Regions from separate parts of the Pseudarthrobacter sp. lyk4-40-TYG-27 genome, predicted to be linked through region 1. Evidence: riboswitches for the same ligand, from Rfam matches in the RefSeq annotation. Region 1 holds a riboswitch; each other region holds the start of a gene.

Region 1 (4,879 bases):
CAGGAACGTGGCCTGGCCGCCTTCCATCAGGACCACCTTACCCTCGTCCAGGGCGGTGTTAAGGACCAGGGTGCTGTCGATGACCAGCGGGCGGAGGCGGTCGGCGAAGGACAGGAAGTAATCAACGATCTCGTCCACCACAACGCTGCGGCGGTTGTAGACCTTGACCAGGAGCTCGTTCTTCTGGCGCAGCGAGCCTTCCACCTTCTGGCGGAGGATGGATTCGTCGAAGACGTCCTGGACACGGATGCCCAGCCTGGCCACCTTGTCCATGTAGGCGGGGCCAATGCCGCGGCCGGTGGTTCCGATGGCGCGGCTGCCGAGGAAACGTTCGGTCACCTTGTCCAGCACCTGGTGGTAGGGGGCCACCAGGTGGGCGTTGGCGGACACGCGGAGCCGCGAGGTATCGGCGCCGCGGGCCTGGAGTCCGTCGATCTCCTGGAAAAGGGCTTCGAGGTTCACCACACAGCCATTGCCGATGATGGGCACCGCGTTGGGGCTGAGAATGCCTGCGGGCAGCAGTTTGAGTTCGTACTTTTCACCGCCTACGACGACGGTGTGCCCGGCGTTGTTCCCGCCGTTGGGCTTGACGACGTAGTCAACACGGCCGCCCAGAAGGTCGGTGGCCTTGCCTTTTCCTTCGTCGCCCCACTGGGCTCCTACGATCACAATTGCTGGCATGGGATCCTCCCCCATTCGTTCGGGCTGCCCGGGTCCGGCCGCGGGGAGCGGACCTGCGCAGCGCCGTTCATGAGAATGCCCCGAACAGACCGGCCATCGCCGGACCGCGGGGCGGCTCAGCGATGCAAGAGTTCCGGGGCTCTTACCACCCAAGTTTAGCGGATCAGGCACTTTGTCCACTCGATGGGCCCGCCGCGGCCCCGCAAGGGACTGCGGCGGGCCTGGTCCCTTACTCGTCCTCGGCTTCCCCGGCCGGCCGGGACGTCTGTTCGGCGAGAGTGTCCCAGAAGGAGGTGTCGGCGTCGGCAATGGAACCGTCCGCGATCGCCGCGGCGGTGGAGGTCAGGGTGGTGACCGTCTGCTTGATCAGGTAGCCGTTGCTCCGCTGCCCCAGCGCGTAGCCGTCCAAGTAGTGGTCCGACATGCCGCGCATCTCGAAAAGCAGGGTGGCAATGCCGTATTCCACGGAGATGCCGTTGCGGCTGATGGTCTCCGCACTGCCGCCCTGGTACTTGCCCAGGTGGCCCCAGCCGGTGGAGTCCACGTTGTTGAAAACCACGGCACCAAGCCGCTTGGATTTCTCGACAACGGCGGGATCGGCGTTCGGGGTGGTGGGGTACAGGATTGACCCGGACACCAGCTTGCCGTCGCGTTCAGCGCGGGTGCCCTGGTGGTGCAGGTCGATCATGTAATCGACGCGGTACTTGCGCATCACGTTGCTGTGCAGCGCCTGGGTCTCCGGCTGGACCTTGGCCACGTGGTCCCGGTTCAGGTCCACGCCCTCTGCGTTGTAACGCGTCAGGTGGCGGTCGCCTTTGGCGAGGTAGTCGTCCAAGGAAAAATTCACGTCCCCCATGGCGCCGTCGGCATTGAGCATGGGCACGATCAGGATATTGACGCCGTCCAGGATGCCGGACGACTTGCCCGTGCCCAGGTGCTTGACGAATTCCATGGCGCCCTCGGTGGTGAGCTGTTCGTTGCCATGCTGCTGGGTCAGGTAGAGGATGGTGGGCTTGGCCGGGTCAGAGATGTATTTGACCAGGTGGATATCGCGGCCCTTGACCGTCTGGCCGATCACTTCCAGCTCCATGGCCGGTTGCTTGGCGTCCTGGTCCTTCAGGAAGGAGACCATCTGACTGTACGTAGCCAGCTTGCTGGTGGTGATCTGGCCGTTGCCGCCGTAGTTCGGGCCTTCGCCAACTGCGTGGGCCATCGGGGCGGACCCGGCGAAGACGGCCAGCGCCAGCGCGCCGGATACGGCAAGGGTCCTCAAAGATTTCGTCACAGTGCGTTACCTCTTTCGAGTGCATCGGGTGCGTTCAGCCGCCATGTTCCCCATTACGGCCCGTGACAGACAGCCAACCAAGCTTGACGAAAGCTGTCAATAGACTGGACAAAACCTGGGAACGGGTTGGGCTATTGCCGGGGAGCGCCACCGCCCAACACTGATCCGCCGTATTCTGAACCGCATTTGCCCACGGGCGGTTCATGGATTTAGGTAAGAGTGGACCATCCGGAGCGGCTGAGAGACCTGGCTCAATGACGCCGCAGCAACCACGGTCCGGCAGGAAAGCTGCCGGCCGAAGGTGCTACTGCCAGGACCGATGGAAGGAAGATTCCAGCATGCCCCTCAACACCGACCATATTCGCGCCACCCACGCCGGGTCCCTGCCTCGCACCGATGAACTCATCGCAGCCAACACCGCAAAGGAATCCGACGGGATCACCCCGGCGTTCCTGGAGCTCCTGGAAGACTCCGTTGTGGGCGTGGTCCAGCGCCAGAAGGACCTGGGCATCGATATCCCCAACGACGGCGAGTACGGGCATACGATGTCCAACTCCGTGGACTACGGGGCCTGGTGGAACTACTCCTTCGCCCGGCTCGGCGGCCTGGAGCCGACCACCGTGGACCGGTGGGCTGAAGCCGAAGTCCGGCGGTCGTCCCCCGGAAACGTTGTCCTGACGTCCTTCCCCGACCGGCGGGACCGGCAGGCGTTCAATGAGGCGTACAGCGATCCCTCCTCCGGGATCTTGGCGCACCGGAAGAGCGTGTCCCAACCCAAGATCGCCGGGCCCCTGACATATACCGGCCATGACCTGGTGGCTTCGGACATCAAGAACCTGAAGACCGGGCTCGCCGCGGCAGGCCTCAGCGAAGGATTCGTGGCGTCCCTCTCCCCCGGTTCCTGCGCCCGCGTCGCCAATGAGTACTACAAGAACGATGAGGAGCTCGTCTACGCCTGCGCCGATGCGATGCGCGAGGAATACAAAGCCATCATCGACGCCGGCCTGACGGTCCAGCTCGACGATCCGTCCCTGGCCGAGAGCTGGGACCAGATCAACCCGGAGCCGTCCCTGGAGGACTACCTGAAGTTCATCCAGCTGCGCGTCGAGGCCACCAACTGGGCCTTGCGGGACCTTCCGCAGGAACAGGTCCGGCTGCACGTTTGCTGGGGCTCCTGGCATGGTCCGCACACTACGGACATCCCATTCGCCGACATCATCGGCTCAGTGCTGCAGGTCAACGCCGGCGCGTACTCCTTCGAGGCGGCCAATGTCCGCCACGAGCACGAATGGCGTGTCTGGGAGGACACCACCCTTCCTGAGGGCAAAGTGATCATTCCCGGCGTCGTCTCCCACGCCACCAATGTGGTGGAGCACCCGGACCTGGTGGCGGACCGGATTGTCCGCTTCGCCAAGCTGGTGGGACGCGAGAACGTCATCGCATCCACCGACTGCGGCCTGGGCGGCCGGGTGCATCCGCAGATCGCATTCGCCAAGCTGGAGGCTCTTGGCGAGGGCGCCCGCCGCGCCACCGTGCGCCTCTGGTAGTTATCCGCCCCTTCCGGGAATGACCGCCGGTCCACTGCGCCATGAATGAGGTGCGCTGGACCGGCGTTTCGTTTCTCCGGGCTTGGTAAACTGGCAAAGGCCGACCCGGAATCGGCCCACCCCAACTAACCACCGTTGATGAGCTGCGCCACCGTGCGCCCATTTTCGGCGGTGGACGCAACATCAATCCCCGCAGGAGAACCAGCCCTTCATGACCGCACTGGCCCCCGAAACATTCCACGAACAGCTCATGAGCCGCCGTTACGAGCCCAGCGTTGCCGCTGTCAACGAGCTGTGCGATTCCCTGCAGGAAGCGAAGCCCGGAACCGTGGTGCCCTACGTGGACCCCATGCACGATGTTGAGGAATGCCGCATCATCAGCCTGTACTCCAATATTGGCGAGATGGACCAGTCCGGTTTCATCACTGCCGGTGACCAGGACGCCGCGACCCGCATGCTGGGCATCCAGTGGAAGCTGGGCCTGCGCCCGGAATTCGTGATGCCCTGGAACGTCCACCCGTGGCACGTCCCGGGGGAGGCCAACGGAAAATTCACCCCGGACCAGGTGCAGGCAGGTTTGAAGCCGCTGCTGAAGTTCCTCGCCCTGGTCCCCCGCGCCTCCGTGATCGTGGCGCACGGCACGGAGGCAAACCGCCTGGCCAACCTGCTGCTGAAGACCGAAGTCCCGCTGCTGTGGCGCCGCGGCCTCAAGACCTACAAGGTCCGCTCCCTGAGTGGCCGCGCCTTCGCCGGTTCACCGGCCCGCCAGGAGGAGTTCCTCGCGGACATGCACACGGCGTACGCCGATGCCATGGCACGCACCGGCATCGCCCACCAGGCCTAGGGTTTCGACGCGGCTCAACCACCGACGACGGCAGGTCACCTTCGCTGGGAAGGTGACCTGCCGTCGTCGTAATTAGTCGTATCTAGCCCTCGATGGCTGCCTTCGCCGCGGGATCGGAGTCGTTCAGGAACTTCTCGATCCGCTCCGGCTCGTCCGCTTCCCCAATAGCCGACGAAGCCCTGCCCAGCGAGTAAAGCGCACGGAGGAACCCGCGGTTCGGCTCGTGCTCCCACGGGATGGGCCCGACGCCGCGCCAACCGTTGCGGCGCAGCGCGTCCAGTCCGCGGTGGTAGCCCACTCGGGCGTACGCGTAGGAGTCGATGGTCCGGCCCTCGGTCCACGCTTCCTCAGCCAGGATCGCCCACAACAGTGAGGACGTGGGGTGCTTTTCCACCAGGTCCAGGGCCTCGTGCCCGGCTTCCAGCTGCGCATTGACCTCGGTCTCGGCAGGCAGGAGCGTGGGCTCAGGTCCCATCAGGTTCTTGCGGAACTCATCCGACATCTAGAACGTCTTTCCGGCCG
Region 2 (4,879 bases), on a different contig from region 1:
TCCACAACTTCGAGGTATTTGTGCCCGGCGAGGGGGATGATCATATTCCGGGTGCCGAACCGGGGGTGGACCCCGCCCTTCACTGCCTCAACGCCGAGGGCAGTTGAAATACGTTCGGTAGTGGCCGCGAGGCCATCGTGTTCACAGGCGTAAGAGACGTGATCCATGCGCATGGCAACATCTTGGCACTTTGTGATCGGGCTCTCAGCTAAGGGTACCCTTACTGGAATCGTGGCTGTTCGGACCGTCCCCGCCCGTCAGCTGCCACCCTCGCGGGCCCCACGGCCCGCACACAGCGGCAAGACCATGTTCGTCACAATGCTGTCCCGGCCGGAGTGATGTTCCTACACTGGGCGCAGGTCATGAGTGCCAGCGTTAAGCCCCGGCTCGCTGGCCGGCAACCCTCCATCCGCGGTGGGGTGCCCCGGGTGAGGACCAGGCTGTCCGGCAATTGCCGGAAGCAAGCGCGGCCCGTGGTGCTCCCAGCATGCCGGGCCCATGTCATAGGAGACTGAGATGTCCAACGGATGGTCCTTCGAAACCCGCCAGATCCATGCAGGCCAGGAGCCTGACAGCGCCACCGGGGCCCGCGCCCTTCCCATCTACCAGACCACGTCATTCGTGTTCCCGAGCGCCGAGAGCGCAGCCAACCGTTTTGCGCTGGCCGAACTGGCGCCGATCTACACCCGCATCGGCAACCCCACCCAGGACGCGGTGGAGCAGCGGATCGCCAGCCTCGAAGGTGGCCTGGCCGCTTTGCTGCTGAGCTCGGGGCAGGCCGCGGAGACCTTCGCCGTCCTGAATATCGCCGAGGCCGGGGACCACATCGTGGCCAGCCCCAGCCTGTACGGCGGCACCTACAACCTGTTCGCCCACACCCTGAAGAAGTTCGGCATCGCGGTCACCTTCGTGGAAGATCCGGACAACCTGGATCAGTGGCGGAATGCCGTTCAGCCCAACACCAAACTGTTCTTTGGCGAGGTGGTATCCAACCCGCGCCAGGACGTCTTGGACATCGAAGGCATCTCCCAGGTGGCCCACGACGCCGGCGTTCCCCTGATCGTGGACAACACCCTGTCCACTCCCTACCTGATCCGGCCGCTGGAGTGGGGTGCGGACATCGTGATCCACTCCGCCACCAAGTACCTGGGCGGTCATGGCTCGGCGATTGCCGGCGTCATCGTCGACTCCGGCAAGTTCGATTTCGGCAAGGACCCCGACCGGTTCCCCGGTTTCAACACCCCGGATCCCACCTACAACGGGCTGGTCTACGCCCGGGACCTTGGCGAGGGCGGCGCACTGGGCGCCAACCTTTCCTACATCCTCAAAGCCCGTGTCCAGTTGCTGCGCGACCTTGGCTCGGCGGTTTCGCCCTTCAACGCCTTCCTGATTTCGCAGGGCCTGGAAACGCTGAGCCTGCGGGTGGAACGGCACGTTTCCAACGCCACGGAGGTGGCGCGCTGGCTGGAGGGAAGGGACGACGTCGAATCGGTCGCCTACGCGGGGCTGCCGTCCAGCCCCTGGTACGAACGGGGCCGCAAGTACGGGCCCAAGGGGACCGGCGCCGTCGTCGCTTTCAACCTGGCCGGGGGCGCGGAGGCGGGCAAGCGCTTCGTCGACGCCCTGGAACTGCACTCGCACGTCGCCAACATCGGCGACGTCCGTTCGCTTGTCATCCATCCGGCGTCGACCACCCACAGCCAGCTCTCGCCCGAGCAGCAGGTGGTGGCCGGCGTCAATCCGGGGCTGGTCCGCTTGTCGGTTGGCTTGGAGCACATCGACGACATCCTGGCCGACCTGGAGGCCGGTTTCCGCGCGGCCAAGGGCGGCGCCGACGCCTGACCGCCGGCACGCCGGGGCGCTGCCGGCCGGCAGCGCCGGGAAGTCACAACCAGTCACACTCTTGGCCTGGACCGGGGGGTGTTTCGTACACTCGAACCAGGTCATGAGTGCCAGTGACAGCCCCGGCTTGCTGGCCGGCAACCCTCCTTCCGCGGTGGGGTGCCCCGGGTGAAGACCTGGCCTGCCGGTCAAATGACGGCAGGCAAGCGCGTAGAAGAGGTCTTGCCATGACGGTTACCGTCGCCCGTAACACCATTCCCGAACACGGAGTTGTCCGCTACGCCTCCATCGGAGGACTCGAGCTCGAGGGCGGCGGCTACCTGCCGGATGTCACCCTGGCGTACGAGACCTGGGGCACGCTGAACGCGGACGGCAGCAACGCCATCCTGATCGAGCACGCCCTGACGGGCAGCACCCACGTGACCCGGGGCGACACCGACGAAGAGGGCTGGTGGGAACAGCTGGCCGGTCCTGGGGCGCCCGTCGATACGGACAGGTTCTTCGTGGTGTCCGTCAACATTGTGGGCGGCTGCTACGGGTCCACGGGCCCGTCGTCGGCCGCCCCCGACGGAGCACCCTGGGGCTCACGCTTCCCCCTGGTCACCCTGCGGGACAGTACTGTTGCCGAGGCCCGGCTGGCGGACCAGCTGGGCATCGGGAGCTGGTACGCCGTCCTTGGCGGTTCCATGGGGGGTGCCCGCGCCCTGGAGTGGGCGGTGACCTACCCTGGCCGGGTGCAGCGCTGCGCCGTCATCTCGGTCGGCGCTGCCAGCACGGCTGAACAGATCGCTTTCGCCCAGGCCCAGACCTTGGCCATCCGCCAGGATCCGAACTTCAACGGCGGCGACTACTACGGCGGACCGTGTCCGGAAGACGGACTGGCCCTGGCACGGCGGATCGCCCACATCACGTACCGGTCCGCCGCGGAACTGGAAGGGCGCTTCGGCCGGGAACCCCAGGCCCCCGAGTCGCCCCTGCACGGCGGACTGCTGGCAAACCGCGGACGCTACCAGGTGGAAAGCTATCTGGACCACCAGGGCAGGAAGCTCGTCCGCCGGTTCGACGCCAACAGCTATATCGCCCTCACCGAGGCGTTGATGAGCCACGATGTCTGCCGTGGCCGCGGGCCGCTGGCCGAGACCCTGGCCTCCGCCACCGCCCGGTTCTTCGTTGCCGCCGTGGACTCCGACCGGCTCTACTTCCCGTCCCAGTCCCGCGAATTGGCCCAGGCCCTGCCGGGTGAGGTTGACGTGCATATGATCTCGGCACCGATAGGCCATGACGGCTTCCTGACCGAGATCGGACAGCTGGGGAACCAGCTCCGGACGACGTTCCTGGCCTAGCTGCGCCCGTCCCGGCAGCGGCCGGCTGCTGCCCTGCGGTGCTTCCGGTGCACGCTGCCGGTGGACGCCGCGGTGCCACAGTGCTGCAGGCCCGGGGTGGAAGTACGGCATGATCGTGTCATGAAAGCCGCCGTCCTGTATTCGACCGTTCCCGCCGCCGGACAGGCACCAGGAAAACCCGCCTACGCTGACGCGAAGCCCCTGATCCTGCAGGAACTGGACCAACCGCAGCCGCGCGCCGGTGAGCTTGGGGTTGCCATCACCTATTCGAGCCTGTGCCATTCGGACCTGTCCGTGGTGGACGGCTCCAGGGTCCGGCCGCTTCCGATGGCATTGGGCCACGAGGCGGTGGGGCGGGTGGTGTCCGTGGGCGACGGGGTAGCCGATGTGTCCGTGGGAGACCACGTGGTGCTCGTTTTCGTGCCCAGTTGCGGCCACTGCCGGGCCTGCCGGGCCGGGAGGCCCGCGCTTTGCCACCGCGCTGCAGAGGTCAACGGCTCCGGTGACCTGTCGCATGGGCCGGCCTTGCTGCGCACGCCGGCGGGGGAGCGCATCAACCACCATTTGGGCGTCTCGGCGTTTGCGGATTACGCCGTGGTGGCGCGGGAGTCGGTGGTGGTGATTGACGACGACGTCCCGGACACCGTCGCGGCGATGTTTGGTTGCGCCGTGCTCACCGGAATGGGGGCCGTGCTCAATACGGCAGGCGTCAGCCCGGGGCAGTCCGTGGCTGTCTTCGGCATCGGCGCAGTAGGCTTATCGGCCGTCATGGCGGCCCGCCTCGCCGGGGCCGCCGGAGTGATTGCCATCGATCCGAATCCGGGCAAGCACCCCTTGGCCCTGGACGCCGGTGCCACGGCGGTGGGAACGCCTGCGGATGCGCCCCGTCTTGTTGCCGAGGCTGCCGGTGACGGGGTGGATGTGGCCGTCGAAGCAGTCGGCTCGGCCGGCGTGATAGCAACTTGCCTGGATCTGGTGACGCGGGGTGGCGCGGTTGTCTCGGTGGGACTGCCCCATCCGTCAGCTGAACTGGCCGTTCCCGCACTGCAGTTCGCAGGAGCCGGCAAACGGCTCCTCGGCTCCTACATGGGCGACGCGGTTCCCCGCCGAGACATCCCGGCGTACCTTGGCTACTGGCGGGAAGGCAGGCTTCCGGTGGAACTTCTGCACACCGATACCCGGCCGCTGGCCGAAATCAATGAAGGCCTGGATGCGCTGGCGTCCGGGCAAGTGGTCAGGCGGCTCTTCCGGGCTTGAGGCGTTGCTCCGGGCTTGAGGCGTGGCGGCGGCTGGGGCTCAGCCGTTCATGATGTCGCTGCGGCGCTTCATGTAGTCCTCCATGGACATTTCGCCGTTGCTGTACTGCTGGTCCAGTTCTGCGAGCTTCCGGGCACGGAATCCCTGGGGCGCTCCCGGCGGGGGAACGGCCGGGCCTGGAGGCGGGCCGGCCGGCGTGTGGCCGGTACCCTGCTGCTGGCCGGGGAACTGCTGGCCCAGACCCTGCTGGCCCGGGAACTGCTGGCCCGGGAACTGCTGGCCCGGGAACTGCTGGAACGGCGGTTCCTGGGGCGCGCCGTAGCGGGGGTCCGGCATGGGGGGCTGCCCGTACTGGTAGGGCTGTGGCTGTGATTCACCGGCCGGGGTGGGCTGGCGGAAGCCGCCGGAGTAGTAGTCCTGCTGGGTGTAGCCGTCGC
Region 3 (4,879 bases), on a different contig from region 1:
ACGGAGAGCCGGACCACGCCGTCGCTCAAGCCAATGGCGGCCCGCCCCTCCGGCCCCATGGCGCGGTGGGTGGTGGTGGCGGGGTGGGTGATCAGGGATTTCGAATCGCCCAGGTTGTTGGAGATGTCGATGATCCGCAGCCCGTCCAACAGGGCGAAGGCCGCCTCCTTGCCGGAGCGGCCGCCCGAGGGCGCCAGCTCAAGGGTGAGGACCGTGCCGCCGGCGCTCATCTGCTTCGCCGCCAGCTCATACTGCGGGTGCGATGTCAGCAGCGGGTACTTCACCCAGCTCACGGCAGGCTGCTCCTCGAGCCATTCAGCGAGCCGCAGGGCGGTGGCCGAGGAGTGCCGGACGCGCAGGCTCATGGTTTCCAGGCCCTTGGTCAGGACCCAGGCGTTGAACGCCGAAAGCGCCGGACCTGTGTGGCGCATCAGCTGCTTCACCGGGCCGTCGATGAACTCCTTGGTGCCCAGGATGGCACCGCCCAGGACCCGGCCCTGCCCGTCGATGTGCTTGGTGCCGGAGTACACGATGACGTCCGCGCCCAGGTCCCCGCAGCGCTGCAGCAGGGGAGTGGCGAAGACATTGTCCGCAACTACCGTGGCGCCGGCGGCATGGGCCAGTTCGCTCACCGCGGCGATGTCCACGATTTCCTGCATCGGGTTGGACGGGGATTCGAAGAAGACGGCGGTGGTGGGCTTGGACAGGGCCTCGCGCCACTGGTCCAGGTCCGGGCCATCGACGAAGACCGTTTCCACTCCCCACCGCGGCAGGATCTCGTTCAGGATCACGAAGCATGACCCGAACAGTGAGCGGGCGGCCACCACGCGGTCACCGGCTGCAAGCAGCGCGCCCAGGGCCGTGAACACCGCGGACATGCCCGACGCCGTCGCGAAGCAGGCCTCGGTGCCTTCCAGCAGCCTGAGCCGTTCCTGGAAGGTGGCCACGGACGGGTTGCCGTAGCGCGAGTACACAAAGCGCTCGTCCTCGCCGGTGAAGGCGCGTTCGGCCGCGGCCGCGGATTCGTAAACGAACCCGGAATTCAGGAAGACGGCCTCTGAGGTTTCCTGGAAGTTGGTGCGGTCCAGCCCGCCGCGGACAGCCTGGGTGTCGGGGCTCCAGCCGGGGGCATCTTGATTGAAAGTCACTTAGTTCTTTCCGAGGTTGGTGGGCAGGCCGCGGTTCTTCCAGCCGTTGACGGTCCGTTCGCCGTAGCGGTCAGGTTCCCCCTCGAAGCCCTCCAGGACGTTGTAGGAAGTGAAGCCGGCCTGGGTGGCCGCCACGGCCGCGGCGATGGATCGCTGGCCCGAACGGCAAAGGAACACGAGCTCAGCGCCCGGGTCCTCAGGCGCCTGCTCCTTGAGGTCCTTCACGAAATCGGGGTTGGGGATGCCGCCGGGGAAGGTCCACTGGATGAAGAGCGGATCGTTGTCCGTTGCCTTGGTATCCGGAATGCCAATGTGGGCCCATTCGCCCTCGGTGCGGACGTCCACCAGGATGGCGCCCTGCTCCAGCTTGGCCCACGCTTCCTGCGGCGTCAGGTCTCCCGCGTAGCTCATGCGTGGCCCTCGCCGTCGAACTCGCCTTCCAGGTCGTCAACAGCCGTGGCCACCGCGGCGTCAGCCGACGCGATGGCGGCCGGGAGGACAACGGCCTGGGCCACGATGACGCTGCTGCCGTTGAAAGTGGCCGCCGGGCTGCCGTGCAGGACGTAACCGTCCGCAAGCGCAGCCGAGATCCGCTCACAGAAGGAGCGGTCGTCCGGGCCCGTAATCAGGCGGTAGGACAATTTTTCGTCAGGGGCGGGTGCGTCAGACACGACGGATCTCCTTCTTTCACGCTTGCAGCTCGAATCGGTCGATATGCCAAGTATTCACCTGAGGCACCCCGCCGCGAGAGGAGGGTTGCCGACCGGCCAGTCAGGGCTTAACACCGGTACTCATTACTCCCCAAAAACGTAACACCTGCGCCGCCAAGCCGCACGGCCGCCGTCGTCATGTTCCGTAATTGAGAGCCCGCGACCACCGCGTCACGGGAACGCGGCAGGGCGGCCGGGCCGATAAAGTTTCTACCGGGGGCGCCGCCCTGCCGTCACAGTGGGAGTACCGGGGGGTCTTGCCAGCATGCGAGCAGCAACATCGCACCACCAGGCCGGCCGTCGTCGTGCCCGTCACCGTTCCCCCGGGGCGTTCCTGGCCGCCGCCGTCGTCGTGCTCCTGGCGCTGCTGGCGCCCGCCGGTGCTGCGCAGGCGGCCTCCGCGGAACCGGACCAAGGCAAGCCGTGGCTGGGTGCCGTCCTTGAATGGGGCGAGGATACCGCCGCTGGATTCTCCGACCGGCTGGGTGCGAGCCCGGCCGTGTTTGGCCACGACATCGGCCTGCCGTTCCGCGACTCGGACCAGAACAACATCGAGGGGTTCCTGCAGCAGGCCTCGGCCAAGGGCGCCCACGCCATGCTCACCGTGAAGCCCACGGTGCCGCTGGACCAGATCGGCGCCTCCGAAGCGGAAGCCTTCGCCGGCAAGGTCCGCGACCTGGCCTCCGGGTTCAAGGGCCGGCTGTTGATCCGGTTTGCGCCGGACATGAACTCGAGCTGGGTGGCCTGGGGGCAGCAGCCGGCCGCCTACCGGGAGGCCTTCAAGGCGGTCGCGGCAGCGGTCAAAAAGGACGACGGCGGCCGGGCCGCCATGGTCTGGGCGCCGTACCTGGGCAAGGACTACCCCTTTGACCGGAGCAGGAATGCCCCGCAGCCTGGAAGTGACGGCTTCGCCCTCCTGGACACCAACGGCGACGGCGCCTGGAACGGCTCCGACGCCGCCTACGCCCCCTACTATCCGGGGGACGACGCCGTGGACTGGGTGGGCCTGACTGCCTACCATGACGACACTGCCGGCGCCGCTGCCGTTAACACCGTGCCGCGTGCCGGTGAACTCCAGGAGATGCTGACCGGCGCGGGCAGCGAGAACTTCTACAATGCCTACGCGGAGGTCCGCAGGAAGCCGCTACTGCTCCAGACGTCGGCGTTCTACAGCCCTGCCGCGGGCGGACCGCCGGAGGCGGATATCAAGACGGCCTGGTGGGACCAGGTGGTGGGTACCGCCACCTCGCCGGCTTTCGCCAGGACGGCGGCGGTGGTGTGGGACGAGCGCACCAGCACCCGGGATACCGGCGTGGCCAGCATCGACTGGCTGCTCACCGGAAATCCCGCCATCGCCAAAGCTGCGCTGGACCGGCTGAAGTCCTCTGCTGTGGTCACCGGGCCGGTCACCGATGTGGCCGCGGACGGATCGTATGTCCGGGCCAACACCCTGTCCGGGGCTGCGGTCTGGACCGTGGCCGTGGCGATGGCCATCCTCCTGGCGGCGCTGTGGCAGATTCCCCGCCGGGTCAACGCCGCCACCGCATGGAGCTACCAGGAGCCGGGAAACAGGGACTCGCGCGTGGATCTGCTGCGCGGGATGGCCATTGTCTTCGTGGTGGTCAACCACCTGGGCCTGGTCTCGCTGTTCCAGCTGCTCACCCAGGAGGCCGTGGGCTTCGTATCGGGTGCCGAACTCTTCGTGCTGTTCTCCGGCCTGGTGGTGGGCATGGTCTACGGGCCGAAGGCCAGGGAAGACTTCGGCAAGGTTGTGGACCTCACCTCCCGCCGGGCGGGGAAGCTCTATGTGACCGCGCTGTCGGTGCTGATCGGCGTCTTCCTCATCGCGCAGCTTCCGTTCTTCCACACCGACGCCTTGACCACGTTCGTGGACCAGGGGACCGGCGGGGCCGGGCATAACGGTGCCGGCCGGACGTACGACCTCTACGCCGGGATGTCGTCGCTGTTCCAGTTCCCGGTGCCGCCCCAGGTCCTGCCGGCCATCCTGCTGTTGCAGTTCGGGCCCTGGCAGTTCAACGTGATGGGCCTGTACGTGGTGCTGCTCCTGGCCAGCCCCTTGATCCTGGCCCTGTTGAACCGCGGAAAGGCCGTATGGGTCCTGGTGGTATCGCTGGCGGTGTACGCCGTGGGGGCCGGAACCAGGTTCCGGATTTTGCCGTCGCAGTTCGAGGACTCTTTTCCGCTGCTGGTGTGGCAGGTGCTGTTCGTGCTGGGGCTCGTGGTGGGATACCACCGGCGCAGCATTATCGCGTGGTTGTCGGCCCATGCCTGGGTGGTGGCCGCCTGTACTGTGGCTGCAGTCGCCCTGGCCTTCCTATCCTGGGGCAACCCCTACTTGGCCAACAACTACGACGTCCGGCTGGCGCTGATGCCGGACGCCACCTACCGGGCCATGTATGACGCCCTCTTTGGCCGGACCTACCTGGCTCCGGGCCGCCTGCTCAACGTCGTCTTGCTGGTGGTGGCGGCGTATGCGTTCCTCAGCGCCTACTGGAAACCGGTTGAGTGGGCGCTGGGCTGGTTCCTGATCCCGCTGGGCCGCGCAACGCTCTATGTCTTCATCATGCACGTGGTGCTGATCGCCGTCGTGGCCAACATCCCCGCCCTCCAGCAGGAGAGTATCTTCCTCAACACCGTGGCGTACGCCGTGGTGCTGGGCCTGCTGTGGGTGATGGTCCGCACCAGGTTCCTGTTCCGGATCATTCCCACCTAGGCCCCATCTTCCACCTGGGAACCATGGCCCGGGCATGAAAAATGCTGTGGCACGGTGGGTGCCACAGCATTTCGATCACGTGCCAGGTGAGGACTGGGAATCCCTTGGAGGGTATGTGTCCTAGACCAGCTCGGGATACGAGGACACGATGTAGTCGGCGGCAGCCGGACCTTTCATGCGCAGGCCCTTGCGGCTGCCCGGCAACCGCGTCTTCATCGCTGACCAGAAGGTCGTTTCCGTACCCGGCAGGTGCTGGTTGATGAAGCACCAGCTCATGTACAGGCCGT

Evidence for each region. Region 1 has a riboswitch for S-adenosylmethionine ahead of QRM96_RS17550 (cobalamin-independent methionine synthase II family protein). Riboswitches for the same ligand answer to the same signal wherever they lie in the genome.
Region 2: linked by a shared signal. The riboswitch ahead of metX (homoserine O-acetyltransferase MetX) and the one ahead of QRM96_RS17550 (cobalamin-independent methionine synthase II family protein) in region 1 are both predicted to bind S-adenosylmethionine.
Region 3: linked by a shared signal. The riboswitch ahead of QRM96_RS16055 (DUF1737 domain-containing protein) and the one ahead of QRM96_RS17550 (cobalamin-independent methionine synthase II family protein) in region 1 are both predicted to bind S-adenosylmethionine.

Annotation. Positions count from the first base shown of each region.
Region 1 is NZ_JARVSH010000010.1:87,639-92,517, forward strand. Features, by position in the region: gene QRM96_RS17540 (adenylosuccinate synthase) at 1-681, opposite strand, end outside; gene QRM96_RS17545 (M14 family zinc carboxypeptidase) at 911-1,966, opposite strand; SAM riboswitch class I at 2,188-2,292, shown strand; gene QRM96_RS17550 (cobalamin-independent methionine synthase II family protein) at 2,305-3,513, shown strand; gene QRM96_RS17555 (uracil-DNA glycosylase family protein) at 3,725-4,357, shown strand; gene QRM96_RS17560 (DUF3151 domain-containing protein) at 4,440-4,859, opposite strand; gene fbaA (class II fructose-bisphosphate aldolase) at 4,860-4,879, opposite strand, start outside.
Region 2 is NZ_JARVSH010000011.1:919-5,797, forward strand. Features, by position in the region: gene QRM96_RS18075 (VOC family protein) at 1-173, opposite strand, end outside; SAM riboswitch class IV at 359-473, shown strand; gene QRM96_RS18080 (bifunctional o-acetylhomoserine/o-acetylserine sulfhydrylase) at 517-1,842, shown strand; SAM riboswitch class IV at 1,942-2,057, shown strand; gene metX (homoserine O-acetyltransferase MetX) at 2,070-3,185, shown strand; gene QRM96_RS18090 (alcohol dehydrogenase catalytic domain-containing protein) at 3,306-4,442, shown strand; gene QRM96_RS18095 (hypothetical protein) at 4,482-4,879, opposite strand, start outside.
Region 3 is NZ_JARVSH010000008.1:100,371-105,249, forward strand. Features, by position in the region: gene QRM96_RS16045 (O-succinylhomoserine sulfhydrylase) at 1-1,148, opposite strand, end outside; gene QRM96_RS16050 (rhodanese-like domain-containing protein) at 1,149-1,559, opposite strand; gene QRM96_RS16055 (DUF1737 domain-containing protein) at 1,556-1,819, opposite strand; SAM riboswitch class IV at 1,833-1,947, opposite strand; gene opgC (OpgC domain-containing protein) at 2,124-4,592, shown strand; gene QRM96_RS16065 (hypothetical protein) at 4,713-4,879, opposite strand, start outside.